DNA from 4 places in the Shewanella sp. W3-18-1 genome. Region 2 is predicted to be linked to each of the others. Evidence: predicted binding sites of a transcription regulator. Region 2 holds the regulator's gene; each other region holds the start of a gene.
The links. Region 2 encodes LexA, which represses DNA repair genes until DNA is damaged. Its sites were predicted from a motif close to TACTGTATNNNNATACAGTA; they were not measured.
Positions count from the first base shown of each region.

Region 1: umuD (translesion error-prone DNA polymerase V autoproteolytic subunit) is a predicted target of LexA. The motif match lies at 2,480-2,499, and genes of this name have one in related genera.
Region 3: dinB (DNA polymerase IV) is a predicted target of LexA. The motif match lies at 1,838-1,857, and genes of this name have one in related genera.
Region 4: dinG (ATP-dependent DNA helicase DinG) is a predicted target of LexA. The motif match lies at 1,598-1,617, and genes of this name have one in related genera.

Region 1 covers NC_008750.1:1,229,472-1,233,890, reverse strand. Annotated here, with positions in the region: gene SPUTW3181_RS05630 (WYL domain-containing protein) at 1-272, opposite strand, end outside; gene SPUTW3181_RS05625 (hypothetical protein) at 594-893, opposite strand; gene SPUTW3181_RS05620 (3'-5' exonuclease) at 981-1,886, opposite strand; gene umuD (translesion error-prone DNA polymerase V autoproteolytic subunit) at 2,526-2,975, shown strand; gene umuC (translesion error-prone DNA polymerase V subunit UmuC) at 2,983-4,251, shown strand; gene mobI (conjugative transfer protein MobI(A/C)) at 4,262-4,419, opposite strand, start outside.
Region 2 covers NC_008750.1:160,699-165,117, reverse strand. Annotated here, with positions in the region: gene plsB (glycerol-3-phosphate 1-O-acyltransferase PlsB) at 1-1,893, opposite strand, end outside; gene lexA (transcriptional repressor LexA) at 2,244-2,864, shown strand; gene SPUTW3181_RS00700 (cell division inhibitor SulA) at 2,861-3,373, shown strand; gene coxB (cytochrome c oxidase subunit II) at 3,769-4,419, shown strand, end outside.
Region 3 covers NC_008750.1:3,679,659-3,684,077, forward strand. Annotated here, with positions in the region: gene SPUTW3181_RS16755 (LysR family transcriptional regulator) at 1-695, shown strand, start outside; gene dinB (DNA polymerase IV) at 738-1,814, opposite strand; gene SPUTW3181_RS16765 (methyl-accepting chemotaxis protein) at 1,948-3,951, opposite strand; gene bfr (bacterioferritin) at 4,247-4,419, opposite strand, start outside.
Region 4 covers NC_008750.1:2,946,447-2,950,865, reverse strand. Annotated here, with positions in the region: gene dinG (ATP-dependent DNA helicase DinG) at 1-1,574, opposite strand, end outside; gene SPUTW3181_RS13525 (DNA polymerase II) at 1,680-4,067, shown strand; gene SPUTW3181_RS13520 (porin) at 4,288-4,419, shown strand, end outside.

The DNA.
Region 1 (4,419 bases), 1.1 Mb from region 2:
GCAAAAGCTTCACCACGCTTATGCAATTTGAGCTTTTGGTCATACTCAATGTTGCCTGGTGCAAGCTCTCGGTACATTGTGAAGTCTTTCGTTGCTTGTGCAGCGGCTATGCTGAAGCGATCGACTAAATCCGCCCGTACCGCTTCTCCCTTAAACAATAAGGTGAAATCGATGTGGGCAATGCGATCCCTGGTTGCTTGTGGCAACTGCGCTATCTGCGAAAGCCTATCTGACTTCGCCACTACCGTTTGTTTCAGACCATCATTTGTCATGCGTCTTGTTTATCCAATTCAACCAGATTCTTAATACTCTGCTTATAAAGTAAGGACCGTCATGGCGTAATCACATTGAATAGTGTCACTCAATGCTGCTCTTAATCCGCAATGACTTAGCAATCTCTAACGGTTGAAGCTGGACAGATGGTCATAAAACACTGAATAGGCTTCAACCTAATTAATTTTATTAGGTATCATCCTATCACAAATTATTTTGTAGGGAAGACTAAGCGGCAACTTTTTGATCTGGATTGCAATTGCCGCTCAGGTATGGGCGTGAAGACCTTGTTTGGTGCCATCGATGATAGTTGCTATCAATCAATGCGCTACCCGAACCAGTGACACCACGATGTTACCGCGCTGAGATCCCCCTTTGTCCGACTCTGTAGACATCAGGACTCGTTGCTCACTCTCTCGAACGCGCCTGGCAACTTCTGCCTGGGCAGGCAGCAATGGCAGCATCCCTTCAGCAATCGCGTCTGGTGCAGACTCTTGGCCACAAGACATCAAGTGCTTCCATGGATCTTTAAGAAAGCGCTCGAACGTGATGCCAAATTCAATGATGCGGGCAGAGACGAAGATTTCGCCCCAGTATTCAATGTAGGTGTCTTGGTACATGGAAAGATTCCTCTTGTTGGTTAAACCATGAGTTCACTTTCCATTTTCCAGAGGTTTTCAAATATGCAAGGCTTACCTTGTAGAGAGCTACAAAGCTTTAAATCGATTACGGGCATCTTTGTAGTCATAGTGGGCATGTTCTGAGCCACGATGATACAAATCATCCAGGTAAGTTTGTTCCTGCGGCAACTCGTCTTCGCTGATTTCGCGCCACCAATGTTTGTTGGCACCTTTAACACCGTCATGCCAGCGGTAACCACGCTCTTTCAAATAGTCCTTTACGTCAAACGGCGCACCAAACGCACGAACTAACACAGTTCGCCTGTCTGCTTCAGACAACAAGTTTGCAACGGACTCGGGCAACAAATGGAACAACCAGGCCATCGCGAAACAATCAGTTGCAGCTCGGTGTCCTTCATAAAACCAACCTAAGCGAAGCAGCAGGTACTCAAGCTTTCGACTTTCAAAACCCAGCGCCTTCCAATCTATGCCACTGGCTGAACAGGCCCAAGATAGATGTCCTAATGCAGCAAACCGCTTTTCAAAGAAAGGACGATCAAACTGCGCATTGTGTGCAACCACCAGCGGATCATCGGATAACCAACTCGCTACCAGTGAATCATCAATGTGCTGGCCTTGAACCATATCATCGGTAATACCGGTTAACTCGGTAATCAGCTCGGGGATTGGCTTGCCGGGATCTTCATACAGGCTGATCACATCAACAATCGACACAATCCGCTTAGCAGAGGGGCTGTAAAGCACCTTAACCATACCAAGCTCAATAATGGACTCGTCATCGGCAGACAGTCCGGTTGTCTCTGTATCGAGCAGCACCATTGGCCGTTCATCACCGACCACAGGAGAAAGTTCAAGTGGCCAAGTCTGCGGCTCACGCGTTAATGGAATACGCTCCAGCAATCTAAAATCTTCTGGTCTTTCTGGGATATCCGCGAGGCGCTCTAGCGGAAATGGCGCAGGGGCTCTTGTCATTGATGGTTCCTCTTCAATTCTATTGTTCGCTTTGGGTTATTTAACTGTGCCACAGGTTGTACAAAATGCACCTTGGATACCTCAGCGTTTTTTTAATCTTTCTACTGGGTGAACCTATGTATGAAGGCTTTGACTAAGCCTTTCAGAAAGCCTTAGCTAAACCGTTTAGGTAACCCTTACCGATACCCTTTACGTATGGCTTAGCCAACCCCTTTTCAAACGGTTGAAAAAGGCTTTAACTGAGTTCGACTGAGCATTTTAATGATGCTCCTGACTTCGCTTTAAGCCAGTAAATTCAATACGAAGCAGAATTTTACTAACTGTTTTTAAACCCTTTGCAAAGGGTTCAACAAGCCTTGTTTGACGGTTACTTGACCCATGCGTTAACCAGTAGCAGTAACAGGATCAGTAACAGAAACAAGAGCAGTAGGCAGAAGCAGTATTGTCCAAGCCTTGCAGGCTTTGGCGAGCGCGAGCAATCCCCACATCTAGTTTTTCATCACAAAAAAGAAATCACCCACGACACAACGTCTTACTCGAACAACTACAGTTTTACCTACAATTTTACTTGTAGAAATCAGCATAGCATTAGATACTGTATAAACAAACAGTACTAATTGTGATTTTTCGAGGTTCGTCATGAGTGTCTCGCTGATAGGCCGTAGCGGCGCACTTGCCTTCATCAAAGCCAAGCGCCTTCGTATTCCATTGTTTATGGAACGTGTTTCTGCTGGTTTTCCCTCACCAGCGCAGGATTATGTTGAGCAAACGCTCGACCTTAACGAGCTGTGCATCAAGCGACCGGCTGCAACGTTCTTTGTGCGTGTTGAAGGTGATTCAATGATTGATGCCGGGATTCACCCAGATGATATTTTGGTGGTTGATCGCTCTGTCCAAGCCGAACACGGTGACATTGTCATCGCGGGTATCCATGGTGAACTCACGGTAAAGGAGCTTCAACTAAGGCCGTGCGTCAAGTTGATCCCAAGAAACCAAGCGTATGAGCCCATCCATATTCCTGAAGGGACAGAGTTAGAGATATTTGGCGTGGTTACCAATGTGGTGCGAAACATGCGCCGCAAGTCGTGACTAGCCCATGCCTGTATTTGCCTTGGTGGACTGCAACAACTTTTACGCCAGTTGTGAGAAGCTGTTTCGTCCTGATTTAAAAGATACGCCGGTTGTGGTGCTGTCCAACAATGACGGCTGCGTGGTTGCACGCTCGCGTGAAGCTAAGTTACTCGGTATTAAAATGGGCGTACCCGTTTTTCAAATAAAAGCTGAAATGCAGCGCAATGGTATTTTGGCATTCTCGTCCAACTATGCGCTGTATGCAGATTTAAGTAGTCGAGTGATGCGCACTTTGGAAGAGATGGCACCACGAGTAGAGGTTTACTCCATTGACGAAGCGTTTTTGGACTTAACCGGTATTGAGTCTGCCATATCTCTTGTCGAGTTCGGACAACAAGTGCGAGAGCGCATAGGCCACTGGATTGGGATCACCGTCTGTGTAGGGATTGCACCGACTAAAACACTCGCCAAACTGGCAAACCATGCCGCTAAAAAGTATCCAGCCACTCAGGGCGTTGTAGACCTGACCAATCCAGAACGGCAACGTCGATTGCTCGCATTAGTTCCGGTTGATGATGTTTGGGGCGTTGGTAGACGGCTTTCTAAGCGTTTAAATACGTTGGGTATCACCACAGCCTTAGACCTCGCCAATGCCTCTCCTAGAGCCATCAGAGACCAGTTTTCGGTGGTTTTAGAAAGAACCGTCAGAGAGCTCAATGGTGAGTCGTGCATTGAACTTGAAGAGATCCCGCCAACTAAGAAGCAAATCGTCTGTAGCCGTTCATTTGGCGCAAAAGTAACGCAATTTGAATTGTTACGTGAGGCCGTATGCGAATACGCAACCCGCGCCACGGAGAAGCTACGCAAAGAACAGCAGCAAGCCAAAGTGATGACCGTGTTCATACGAACCAGCCCCTTTAAGGACAACGAGCCGCAGTACAGCAATTCCGCATCCGGTGAGTTACTGATCCCCAGTTGCGATACGCGGGATTTTATCGAGCTGGCCAATCACTTACTCAAGCGAATTTGGAAGGATGGTTTTCGTTATGCCAAAGCGGGCGTCATGCTGTCTGACTTTTACGATCCTAGCATGTTTCAACCAGGACTATTCGATGACGTATCGACCCGCTCTAATAGCCAACAGTTAATGTCTGTATTGGACACCATTAACCAAAGCGGTGCCGGAAAGGTTTTCTTTGCTGGACAAGGTACGAAGAAAGATTGGTCGATGAAGCGAGAGCATTTGTCTCCCGCCTACACAACACGCTGGGACCAGTTGCCGAGAGTGAAGTAGCGCAGTTAACTCAATAGGCATTCACTCTGCGACGCAGCATGTTGAGCTTATCTACTTGGCGTCGAACATCACTGAAGAATTCTTCTTTCTCCATGGCCAGCGCTAACTCCCATTCTTTGGCTAGACCTTGGCAGTCCAAAAATGCGTATCTCAGCTTCGTCTTTGAAA
Region 2 (4,419 bases):
GGTCAAACAACTCGCAATAAGAGAAGGAATAATAAATAAGTGGATAATATTATTGCGATAATAGGTCATCGAAATGGCCTGATTAGCATCGATAGACACTATCTCACCTAAAGGATCACTGGATACTGAAAACTTATTTAAATCAATACCCTGCTGAACAAGATGCTTACCATCACCTTCCGCGACAGAAGTAAAAGAGGTATAAGGCACCCGCTTCAGCAGCGTGAGGTACAAATCTAACTGACGTTCTAACAAACAACGCTCAAGCGCATTTTGCTCAGAAGCCAATAAAGCTAAACTGGTGAGCGTGACGGAACTGGCCGCTGCCGCATCATTAATACGTGTCATCACCCGATTTGCTAACACGTTAACCGCTGGAGTTAACCAAGTTGGCTTTTGTTCAGGATCATCGGCAAGCTCTGCGCGCCAGTTAGGTGCCATTTCGTTTAAAAAGGTTTGCAGGGTAATCGGCTCTCCAAAGTTCACATAACCTTGACCAAAATTACCTAACTTGCGAATAGCTCCAAAAACTTGCCAAACGGATTCTTTTTGTTTTTTCTTGCCACTTAACTCTTTGTGATACGTGGCGACTTCCATCACATGGTCATAACCTAAATATACGGGAACCAAAGTAACTGGGCGCTCAATTCCGCGCAGCACGCTGTTCATTGTCATTGCTATCATGCCCGTTTTGGGCGCTAACAAACGCCCCGTACGAGACCGACCGCCCTCAGAGAAATACTCCACCGAATAGCCCTTGGCAAACAGTTGATCTAAATATTCACGAAAGACTGCGGTATAAAGCTTATTACCATTAAAACTACGACGGATAAAGAACGCGCCACCACGGCGGAACAATGGTCCCGCGGGCCAAAAGTTAAGGTTTATCCCTGCTGCAATATGCGGCGGCACCATACCTTGGTAATACAAAATGTAGGATAGCAATAGATAATCCATATGACTTCGATGACAAGGCACATAGACAATTTCGTGACCATCATGGTGTAACTGACGAATATGTTCGGCACCTTTAATATTGATGCCACTGTAGAGCTTATTCCATAACCAGGTTAAAAAACGCTCGGCAATGCGCACTAAACTATCTGAATAATTTGCTGCTATTTCATCAAGATACTCAATTGCAGTTTCACGAGATTGAGTTTCAGAAATCTTTTTGCTCACAGCCTCTTCTTGAATCGCCTTACGTAATGACTCCGATTTGAGCAACGAATCAAATAATGCCTGACGATTTGGCAGTAAAGGACCCGTCATCACCTTACGTTGGCGGCGAAAATGCACCCGTGCCACACGCGCTAATTTATGGGCTATCCCCATATCAGTACCGTGTTCATCTGCCATATAACGCAGTGAAACTGCATTCGAAAACTGTACAAAATTATGACGGCCTAGAAACAAAATCATGAAGCACTTACGTAGCCAAGTTGGATTTTCACGCTCCAACACAGCCGCTTTCATCGTATCGTCTTCTTTACCTGGAGTACGTCCCCAATAAAGACTCACTGGCACTAACTGAATATCAAGCTCCGGGCGCTCCTTATGAACAGCCAAGAGACGCATAAAACACTCAAGGAATGGCTCGTTACCCGCACGTTCACCAAACAAAGGTTTACGTCCTTGAAGGCAAACAACCCGTGGCGCAACAACACCGTTAACAACTAAAGGTTCGTAGGGGCTTGGCAAGCCTAATTTTTCGGTGACTTCACTTAGTGCCGCAATGTCACTCAGCGATTCTGTTTTCATGACATAAGCAAGTGGTCTGGAGGTATCCAGATTCAGATCGGCAAAAGGATCCTGAGGCACCACAATAGTGTGGACTAAGTGTTTTTGGATCCAACGTAATGATTTCAACCAAAGAGAGTCTTGTTTAGGCATTATTCTTATGCAATTAAGTACGTTTACTAGCCCAATAGAATACCAGACTCTGGGGAGTATTCGCTAATTCTCTCCTATATATCCCTAAATCGCCCTAACATCAGGCGTTTTATAAGCCTATAAAACAATATATGCATCCCATCGGGATAAAATAAATACTCTTAAAAAATTAAACACTTAAAATTAAATAAGAAAATATAAAACGCCTTATCTTCCATAAAAACTCAACCAATAGATCAGGCTGAGATTTGCCGATTTAAAACACTTTACGATCTAAAAATGGTTAATACTTGCACTACAAACAATACTGTATATACTAACAGTAACTGTATAGAAAAACAGGAACAGCCATGAGACCCTTAACGCCACGCCAAGCTGAAATTTTAGAGCTAATTAAACGTAATATTGCCGATACAGGAATGCCACCCACCCGAGCAGAAATTGCCACTCGTTTAGGCTTTAAAAGTGCTAATGCTGCTGAGGAGCACCTCAAAGCTCTCGCCAAAAAAGGCTGTATCGAAATCATGCCAGGTACCTCTCGGGGTATCCGTCTCCCAGCAGAGGAAGAGGTCGTGGTTGAATATGGCCTGCCACTTATAGGCCAAGTAGCCGCTGGTGAGCCAATCTTGGCTCAAGAACATGTTGAACAGTACTATCAAGTTGACCCAAGTATGTTCCACCCTACCGCCGATTTTTTACTGCGAGTAAAAGGTGACAGCATGAAAAACATCGGCATTCTTGAAGGTGATTTGTTAGCGGTGCATAAAGTACAACAAGCGAGAAATGGTCAAGTAGTTGTTGCAAGAGTCGACGATGATGTCACGGTTAAACGCTTCGAAAAAAAAGGCAACTTAGTCTATCTATACGCAGAAAATGAAGACTACTCACCAATTAAAGTGGATTTAAGTTGTCAAAGTTTAACAATTGAAGGACTCGCTGTTGGTGTGATCCGTAATGGAGATTGGCTATGAGTAACCTATTAGGCAATGCCCCACGTCATCCGGGGTTGTGGCTCGACAACATTCGAGAGCCTGATGCAAACTGGCAGTATGCACCGATCAGCTGTGTGCCTACACAGACTCAAGGCCGTACTGAGTTAATCCAGCTCAGTACGCAGCTCGCACAACTCAGTCAACAGGGGCGTTGGGTTGTACTCATCAATCCACCAAGTATTGGCTATAAACAGTTACTCACATCAGCAGGTGTGCGCATGGATCGTATATTACTCGTTCATGCAAAAGATGAGGTAGAAACCCTATGGGCGATGGAGAAAGCCTTAACAAGTGGTACGTCCAGTGCAGTCATTACTTGGACGACCTCACTCGATGCCCGTGATAATCGACGCTTACAAATTGTGGCAAAAAGTGCCAGAGCGATGGGTATTGTATTAGAGGAAGTAAATAACCACTTACAGGATAAGGTCCGCCTTGAGCAACATACACACTTTAAGCAAGCCACTTTTTTTAGCCCTGTTCATTAGTTTTACAAAAGATTTTTTAGCCGTGAAAGCCGCCTCACATATGAATGTGAGGCTTTTTTTTAGCAATTTTTCAGACAATTAGAAAAATAAGTGATCTTGATCAATATTTAAACAGCAAGTATGGTTGATTAAGCTGGTGACTCTATATCTCTGGCGATGGTAAAAACCGAGCTGTTATCCCAGCCAATTTTCCATCAATAATTAAAATGACAGATTTTTTCAGTAGTATGTGCCAGCGTGGCGAATTAACAGCAGTAACAGTACAAAAGTAAGCCATCAACGCACATTGAAGTCAAAAACGCTTTTTTGGGAACTGAAGAGTTTGCATAGAGTTGAGACTTACTGTGTGACTCTTCTTTGTAGTTGCAATTTGCAATTAGCAGAGGAGAAGTCTTGTGAAGCAATTGTTGTATTGTTTACTCGTGGTGTTATTCGCACCACCGTTGAACGCAGCGGATTCGCGGTTCAATATGACCACTGGTGTAACCGAGATAAGTGGCAAGGTTTATCACTTGCATATGACTATCTTGTATATCTGCTGTGCTATTGGCCTCGTGGTTTTTGGCGTAATGATTTATGCCATGATAAACCACAGAAAATCCAAAGGCGCAGTTGCCGCCCATTTCCATGAAAGTACCAAAGTTGAAATTGCTTGGACCATATTGCCATTTATTATCCTGATCCTAATGGCCATACCTGCAACCAAAACCTTAATCGCAATGGAAGATACGAGCAATGCTGATATCACCATCAAAGTCACTGGTTCTCAGTGGAAATGGCATTACAGCTACTTCGATCAAGATATTGATTTTTACAGCATACTCTCGACACCTAGAACACAAATTGATGGTTCAGAACCTAAGGGCGAGCACTATCTCCTTGAAGTCGATAAACCGCTTGTTGTTCCAATAAATCGCAAAATCCGCTTCCTAATGACATCAGAAGATGTCATTCATTCATGGTGGGTTCCAGCCTTTGCGGTGAAAAAAGATGCGAATCCTGGTTTTATTAATGAAGCATGGACACGTATCGATAAACCAGGCATT
Region 3 (4,419 bases), 1.2 Mb from region 2:
TCGAACGTTGCGGCCCACTGTTTATCGAGTTAAACCAAGTATCGGGTGAGCTGCATGCCGATAAACATCAAGCGGTTGGAAAACTGCGGATCTCAGCACCCATCAACACCACCTACCTTTGGCTGGGGGAATCACTCAACGCCTTTCAATTACGCTATCCTAATATCGATATCGATTTAAGCCTGTCGAATATGAATATCGATGTCAGTGAAAACGCGATTGATATCGCCTTTCGGGTTGGCGAGCCTAAAGATCCTGATTGGATTGCAAGGCCACTCACCACCATTAGCTTTGTGCTTTGCGCCAGTAGTTCGGCAACGCAATGGCATTCTCTGCAATCTATAGAGGAGCTCGAACAACATCCCGTTATTATCGCAAAACCAGCTAAAACATGGCGCTTACAACATAATATCACTGGGCAAGATTTCGAATTTGAGCCGAGGGGCAATATCAAATTAGCCGTCGATGATATGGCTATCGCCAGTCAAGCTGTGATGGCAGGGCTCGGTATTGGACTATTACCAATTAGCATGGCGAGTGAACGAATACAAAGCGGCAAGCTTATTCAAATACTGCCCGAGTGGAAAGGTGCTCCGCGTACCGCTTACTTGATGTATCGCGATCGCGATAATCTTCCTCTACGGGTTAGGCTCTTGATTGATTTTATGCTGGAAAACCCACCCTCAGCTTATTAAGCGATTCGAGTTGGTGATGAAATTGATCGACTCAATAAGTGCCTAGAGCGCTAAATCAAGCTGAGTCTGGGTGTTTAATGTTGATGCGACATAAAGTGTTGAATCGGCTAATCCTACAGAAATACCCACAAGCCGGATCCCCCGAGCATCCTGCCTAGCTAATGCCTGAGTAAGAAGATCATAAAACAGGTTCACTGAAACCTCCTCAGTGCGATGCTCTATGGTGGTTTGTTTAAAATCGCTAAATTTAAGTTTAACGACTTGCTTATGGATCTTTCGATCCTTAGCGCTGCGGCTTAAACGCAACGCCAACTCTTGGATTAATCCCGGCATCACCTGCTGGCACTGTTCTAAGGTATAAATATCCTTGGCGAGAGTGGTCTCAACGCCAACGGACTTACGCTCACGATCGATGGAAATTCCCCGTCCGTCAATGCCATGGGCGCGCTCAATTAGCACTGCACCCAATTTACCAAAACGGGAGAGCAACTCTTGTTTTGAATAAACCTGCACATCACCACAAGTGTTTAACCCAAGGGATGTTAACTTTTCAGCGGTGACTTTACCCACTCCGGGAATTTTACGTAGCGATAAGGTCTTAACAAACTCAGGAAGCATCTCTGGTGTGATCACATATTGCCCGTTAGGCTTATTCAGATCCGAGGCAACCTTTGCCAAAAACTTCACTGGTGCTATCCCCGCCGAAGCCGTTAAACCCGTTTCGGCTAAGATATCACGGCGAATAGCCTCAGCAATTAAGGTTGCAGAACCCTTATATTGTTGGCACTCACTCACATCTAAATAGGCTTCATCTAAGGAAAGCGGTTCAATCAATGGCGTGTAGCGGGAGAAGATTTCACGAATGTGTAGCGATACTTCTTTGTAAACCTGCATCCGACCGGGAACCAAAATAAGATTGGGACACAGCTTAAAGGCATAGGAAGTCGCCATCGCCGAACGTACCCCAAATTTACGCGCCTCGTAACTACAAGTGCTGATCACACCGCGACGTTCACGACTGCCACCCACGGCTAAAGGCTTGCCACGGTACTCGGGAAAGTCACGCATTTCTACTGCTGCAAAATAGCAGTCCATATCGATGTGAATAATTTTTCGCACGTTGAATTCCTCCAACGTCAAAATACTGTATATAAAACCAGTAATCAAGTGCTCTATACACACTTATTCTCTTACCCACAGATAAAACAAAAGGAGCCGAAGCTCCTTTTATTGATGACGCGTCTACCTGAGATCAGATTTTGAATTGCCCAATATTTAAGGTGAGTTTACGGGTTACATGTTCAAAGCCCTGTAGACTTTGCGATAGATCTTGGCTGGATAACAAAGATTGATCCGATAAACCACGGACATTCTCAACGTTTTGCGCCACTTCCTCAGCCACTACCGCCTGTTGACCAATTGCCACGGTAATTTCTACGGTTTGTTGCTGAATAGACACAATGGCATTTGCGATATCATTTAATGCTTGCTCCACTTGAGTCGTCAGATCCTGACCTGCTTTTGCCTGCTCAACGCCAGACTCCATCACTTGTTCTGCCTGTAATGCACTTTGTTGTAATGTCTGAATAATGCCCTGAATATTAGCGGTAGAATCTTGGGTTCGCGATGCCAACGTACGCACTTCATCTGCCACCACAGCAAAGCCACGGCCTTGTTCACCCGCACGGGCCGCTTCGATAGCCGCATTGAGCGCCAGTAGATTAGTTTGCTCGGCAATATGACGAATAACACTCAATACCTCACCGATTTGTTCTGAGCTATTACGTAAGTGTTTAATCACTTTTGCAGCCTCAATAACTTGCAGAGATAGTACTTTCATCCCTTCTGTCGCACGTGAAACAATCTGAGTACCATCGTGGGCTTGAGTTTGTGCTTTCTGTGCAAAATCATTTGCTCTTTGGGCACTCACCGCCATCTCTTGGCTCGTCTGTGCCATTTGTGTCGCTGCGGTTGCCACAGAATCGATTTGCTGTTTCTGAGATGACACTGAAGATACGGCTAATTCACACACTTGCCGAGCATCTTCCACCCCTGTACCGACTTCCTGCGTTAGCGTGCGGGTATGCAATAACATATGCTGAACTTTTTCAGCAAAGCGGTTAAAGGCATCACCCAGTTTGCCTAATTCATCTTCTCGATCCATTAGAATACGTTGAGAAAGATCGCTATCACCTTCAGCAATATCCTCCATCGCATCCAATAGCTTAGATAACTGACGTCTAAAGGGCAGCAACATTAACCAAACCGTTATTCCGACTAATAGCATAATGCCGATAGCAACTAAACACGCATTCCAAAAGGCCACTGTCACAGGCGCTTCTATTACCTCATGGGGTAACATAAAGGCTAAGTGCCATTTTTGCTTAGGATAATCCCCTCCGACAGATACAAAAGTGACTCTCTGTGGCACGCCATTAAACGTCACTTCAGCAAAGCCTTGAGCTTCCCGTTGCATCTGTTGTCTTAGTAAGGCGAATCCAGACGTATTTTCAAACTGACTGTCGACTTGACTAGCTAAAGAGCCCGGTGGAAAACGCTCAGAAAATCCAGGGAAATAAACCAGCTTGCCGTCATCGGTCATCAGGAAAGCCTGACCAAAATTGCGATATTTGATCGGTGCTAACAGGGATTTACCAATAGTATCGATCAAAATATCCATACCACCGATACCAATCAATTCACCATTTGCCCCATAGACAGGAGTTTTAACCGTAGCAGAGATAGAGCCATCGTTAGCATCCACTGCAGGGTCGCCCACAAAGAGTCCACGTTGGTCGATAGCCTCCTGCCACCAAGGTCGTTTATTGGTGTAATAATTGGGGTCGCCATCGAAACGACCATTGAGATCAAAATATTCAAACGTATTAGCCGAACCAAAAAATACGGATTTTATATCGGGATCGCGCTCAGAAAAGGATTTGAAATAACGAATAATATTTTGATATTGGCTATCAGCGGCAAGATTGCTGCCACGGGCATGATACTGGCTAAACCAACTCACTAAACCCGGTTCAGCAAATATGGAGTGGATGACCTGACCCTTAGCAATAAAATATCCACTGATTTCATTGGCTTTTAATGCAACAAGTGCCGAAATATCCTCATCGACTTGCTTACGAGTATTATTACTTTCTTTCGTTACCAACAAAACGGCAACTAAGGTAAGGAGTACTGCTAAGGCGCTGACAATCGTCACAACCAACTGCAAACTTAGAGAACGTTTTATATATCCCATCTATATCCCCGTCAGACCGACAACATTTAACAATATAAGGCGCAAAAACAGTTTTACACGTTAACAATTTTTACGGGGCAACAACAGATGAAATTCATATAAAAAACGTAAACAACTATTTGTAAAGAAAGGACATTACACACATAACAGAATTAGCTGAATTTAATAAAGATGGCAGAGGATGAATTTGTGAGGGCGGATTTTTATAGTTAGATAAACTGTATAAAAGATTAAGTATATGTACAAAAGTAGAAATAAGATCAGCGAGGCAAACCCGCTGATCTTCATGTAGACGTTACATCTTAGTTTGCAGATAGTTTTGCAGTCCAACACGGTCAATAAGTCCAAGTTGTTTTTCGAGCCAATACATATGATCAGACTCAGTATCGTCAAGCAACACTTCAAGTATTTCTCGAGTCTGGTAATCTTGCTTCTGCTCACATAGGGCGATCACTTTACGTAAATCAT
Region 4 (4,419 bases), 1.9 Mb from region 2:
ATCAACTCGATAATTTGTTCGGCCAGTTCTGCGGTATAGGCATCATCCGTAGGCTCTGTTTTCATTTTGGGTAAATACAGCGTGGCATTATTGGGATAATCGAAGGGGGATTGCAGGGCTAAATAGCGACTTCCATCGTTGAGTGATAATCCTACTTGATGAACGAAGTGATCAAAGTTGTTAAGTGCCCGCAAGGTTGCACTACACAACACTACTCCAGCGGCTTTTTGCCATAGCATAGACTCAAGCATAAAACCTACTTCAATTGGAGATGCACTAAAGAGATAATCTACCTGCTTACCAGTGATGAGTTCAATCCAGCGGGCCATTGGCGCGCCCTTGTGTTTATCTTCTTTGGCCATCATACGCCATAATTTTTGCAGATTTTCGAGGCGCTGTAACATAAAGCCCATTTCAGCTTGCAGTGCTTCGGATTGATGCTTAGGAATATCCCCATCCTTAATAGCTTCAGTGAGCAACAATTGCATTTTGTTAAATTGCTTTAAGGCAAGATTAGCCGTGGTAGCGAGATTTTCAGCGGGGATCCGTAATGTCTCAGGTAATACGCCATGCTCGAAGCGATAGCGGCTTTCTGGGTTCGCAAATTGTTTAGTTTGGGTATCGCAATAATGGGCGACTTGATTGAGCTGGCCAATAAGATCGGCAATATGGTCTTGCATGGCCTGAGCCGGTGCGATGATATGATTGCTTTTGATTTGATTCTGTAACTTAGCGCTAGTCTTTCCTACTTTTTCAAGCCAGTCGGTAGCACCCCTGAGGGTTGCCTGTGCGCTGGAAAAATCCCGTGCGACAATTGGCAAATGATGGGCTTCGTCGATAACGTAGAACACGTCTTCCGGATCTGGCAGAATCACGCCCCCCCCGAGTTCTAGATCGGCGAATAGTAAGCTATGGTTGGCGATTAAGACATCCCAAGTATCGACATCTTCACGTGCTTTATGGAAAGGGCAATTTCGGTGGCTGGCAACTTGGCGGTGGCAACTGTGTTTATCACAGGCGATTTGTTGCCAGAGATAGTCGGGAAGTGGTGTGGTTAACGTATCCAGTTCACCATTCCAGCGCCCTTCGGTAAAGTCTTCTAATAATGCTTGTAGCATAGCAATTTGGCTATTATCGGGTTTGGTTTGCCACATGGCCATTTGAGTGCTGTTATCATCACCAACCAGCATAGCTAGTTTTGAAAGACAGACATAACGTTGCCGACCTTTCACTAAACCAAACCGAAAATTCAAACCCGATTGTGCCAGAAAGAAGGGCAAGTCTTTGTGTAGCAACTGCTCCTGAAGTGCGACAGTTGCGGTGGCAATGCACACTTTTTTTTTGCTTGCAAGGGCAAGTGGGATAGTACCTAAAATGTAAGATAACGATTTACCAATCCCTGTACCTGCTTCAACCACAATAATACGTCTATCTTTGTCGTATTCTCCGGCGAGGGTTTTAGAGATTTCGGCAACCATAAAGTTTTGTTCGCGGCGCGGCCTAAAATTAGGTAACGCAGTGGCGATATCCTTATAGATGGCGCGGATCTGTGTTTTTACATTGTCAGGTAACATGCGTCACTACTTTATCGAATTAATGCTGTACATAATAACAGTGATTGCATAGCCTAAGAAACCTTTCTGCCTTTAAATGGCATTTTAAATTGAGAGTCCATGCCGATGAAGCCTGAGACTAATGCACTCGTGAGTGTACAAGGTCGAGTCTTAACACGCCATGCAAGCCAGCGTAATGGCCATCTAGTGCTGCAATATTATTTAGCAACCGAGCAAGGCCCTGTATTGGTGGAAGTTCACGATGCTGAATACATTTGTTTTTGTCATCAAGCTGATGTGACTTCATTGCAGTTGCAAACGCCCGGCCAAGGACTGCGTTTTTCCCCTTTAGGGCTTAAAAGTTTTAAAGGTGAAGCTGTCAGTGGCATTTATGCGCAATCAAGTAGCGCATCACGTACTTTACAGCGAATTGCTAAAGATGCCGATATTCCATTATTTGAAGCGGATATTCGCCCCGAACAACGTTTCTTAATTGAGCGTTTTGTGGCACTTGATGTTGCTTTTCTTGGATATTATCAACAGCAGATTGATGAGCCTCCTATATTTATAGCAGAGCGTGCTAAGAGTATTGCTCCGCAAACTTCTGTTAGTTTACGTACTATTTCGCTGGATTTTGAGTGCAGCTTTGAGGGGGTCATCTATTCAGTTGCCCTATATGGTAAAGATTCGAAGGATGATATTTATGAAAAAGTGATTATGGTCGGAAAACCGGAAGCTAATGCTGTCCATTACATCGAGTGGGTTATGGATGAAGCCGCCCTGATCCGCCGCTTAATCGTTTGGTTCCACGAATATGATCCTGATTTCATCATCGGCTGGTCTGTCGTTACATTTGATCTTGCATTATTGTTTCGACGAGCATTATTACATCGCATTCCTCTTACCATTGGACGTGGAGGGACGCTGCTTGAATGGAAGGTGGATAATAAATTTCGCCCCGAGACTTTAAGTTTACCCGGGCGTGTCGTGCTTGATGGTATCGATTGGTTAAAAGCGGCGTTTTATCATTTTGAGCGATTCTCCCTAGAGTTTGTCGCCCAAGCGCTTTTAGGTGAAGGAAAGGCTATTCATAATGTTGACAATCGAGTTAACGAAATTGATGCGCTGTTTGCGACAAATAAACAGGCGTTAGCACACTATAATCTTACCGACAGTCGATTAGTGTGGGATATTTTTAATCAAACTCAATTATGGGATTTTGCCCTTGCCAGAGCTGAGCTCACAGGCTTAGAGCTTGGACGGGTAGGGGCTTCGGTTGCAGCATTTAATCATCTGTATTTACCGCATTTACATCGTGCAGGATATGTCGCTCCGGATGCCCCTGCTAGCGATGGTATAGAGAGTCCTGGCGGTTATGTGATGGATTCTATCCCAGGACTTTATCAACATATTTTAGTTTTTGATTTTAAAAGCCTTTATCCATCTATTATTCGTACATTTCTTATCGATCCCAAAGGGTTAGTTGAAGGTTTACACTTACCCGAGTCTGAATGTGTTCAAGGTTTTCTTGGTGGCCGCTTTAGTCGGCATCAACCTATTTTACCTAAGCTTATCCAGCGTCTTTCTGAGCAACGAGAAAAAGCGAAGTGTGAACAAAACTCACCATTATCCCAAGCTATTAAAATTATTATGAATTCACTTTATGGTGTGCTTGGCTCCCAAGGCTGTGTGTTTCACGATGCAAGATTAGCCAGTTCCATCACTATGCGGGGCCATCAGATTATGAAGCAAACCCGAGCTTGGATAGAAGAAATGGGCTATCAAGTGATTTATGGTGATACAGATTCTACTTTTGTTTGGTTAGGGGATGCCCCCGATTTATCTGACATTAATCTGCTTGGCCAAACACTCGCGACGCATATCAATACTAAATGGCAAACTAAAATCCAAGATGAATACCAAGTTGACAGCTTTTTAGAACTGCAGTTTGAACGGCATTACGAACAATTTTTTATGCCTACACTACGCGGATCCAAAGAGGGAAGTAAGAAACGCTATGTCGGTGCGTGGCGTAATTCAAAAAATGAATTAGAAATCACCTTTAAAGGGATGGAACAGGTTCGTAGCGATTGGAGCCCATTGGCACGCACTGTCCAACAAGCACTTTATGAACGTATGTTTAATCAACGTGATATCAGTAGTTATATTATGACTGTGATAGAAGATATCTTAACGGGTAAAAGGGATGACGAGTTAGTGTTTCGAAAGCGTATGCGCCGCAATATTGAAGAGTATACGGCTAAATCCTCCCCACATATTAAAGTCGCACGTCAGCTTTGTGACTTAACAGGAACGAGTGCCTTTGGCAAGAAGGGGGCGCAAATTGATTATGTGATTACAGTTAACGGACCGGAATCAGAGCAATACAGAACGTCTAAAATTGATTACCAATATTATATTGATAAGCAAATTAGGCCAATAGCAGAGCCTGTCTTTTCAATAATGAAACTAAACTACATGGATATTGCATCAAAGCAGTTGGTGTTAATTTAGTGTGCTTGTTGTTTTTACTCTGTTGCTAATGCTGGCTTTTGTGGCGTTTAAACCTGTTTGGTACAGGTTAACTGCTACTTTTTTGTGATGTTAATCTACATATTCTTTAGGTTTCGCTTTGAGAGGTCATTGAAAGTTTGCTACTCTCAAAGGGAAATTGTAAGGAAATATAACAACGGAATGACGTTGATAAAACATAAACGAAAAGGTTAAGCACCAAATGAACAAAACGTTAGTAGCAACTGCGCTGGCAGCAATATTCTTAGCGCCATCTGTTTCGGCAATTGAGATCTATAAAGATGATAAAAATGCTGTAGAAATTGGCGGATTTATTGATGTACGCGTAATCAAC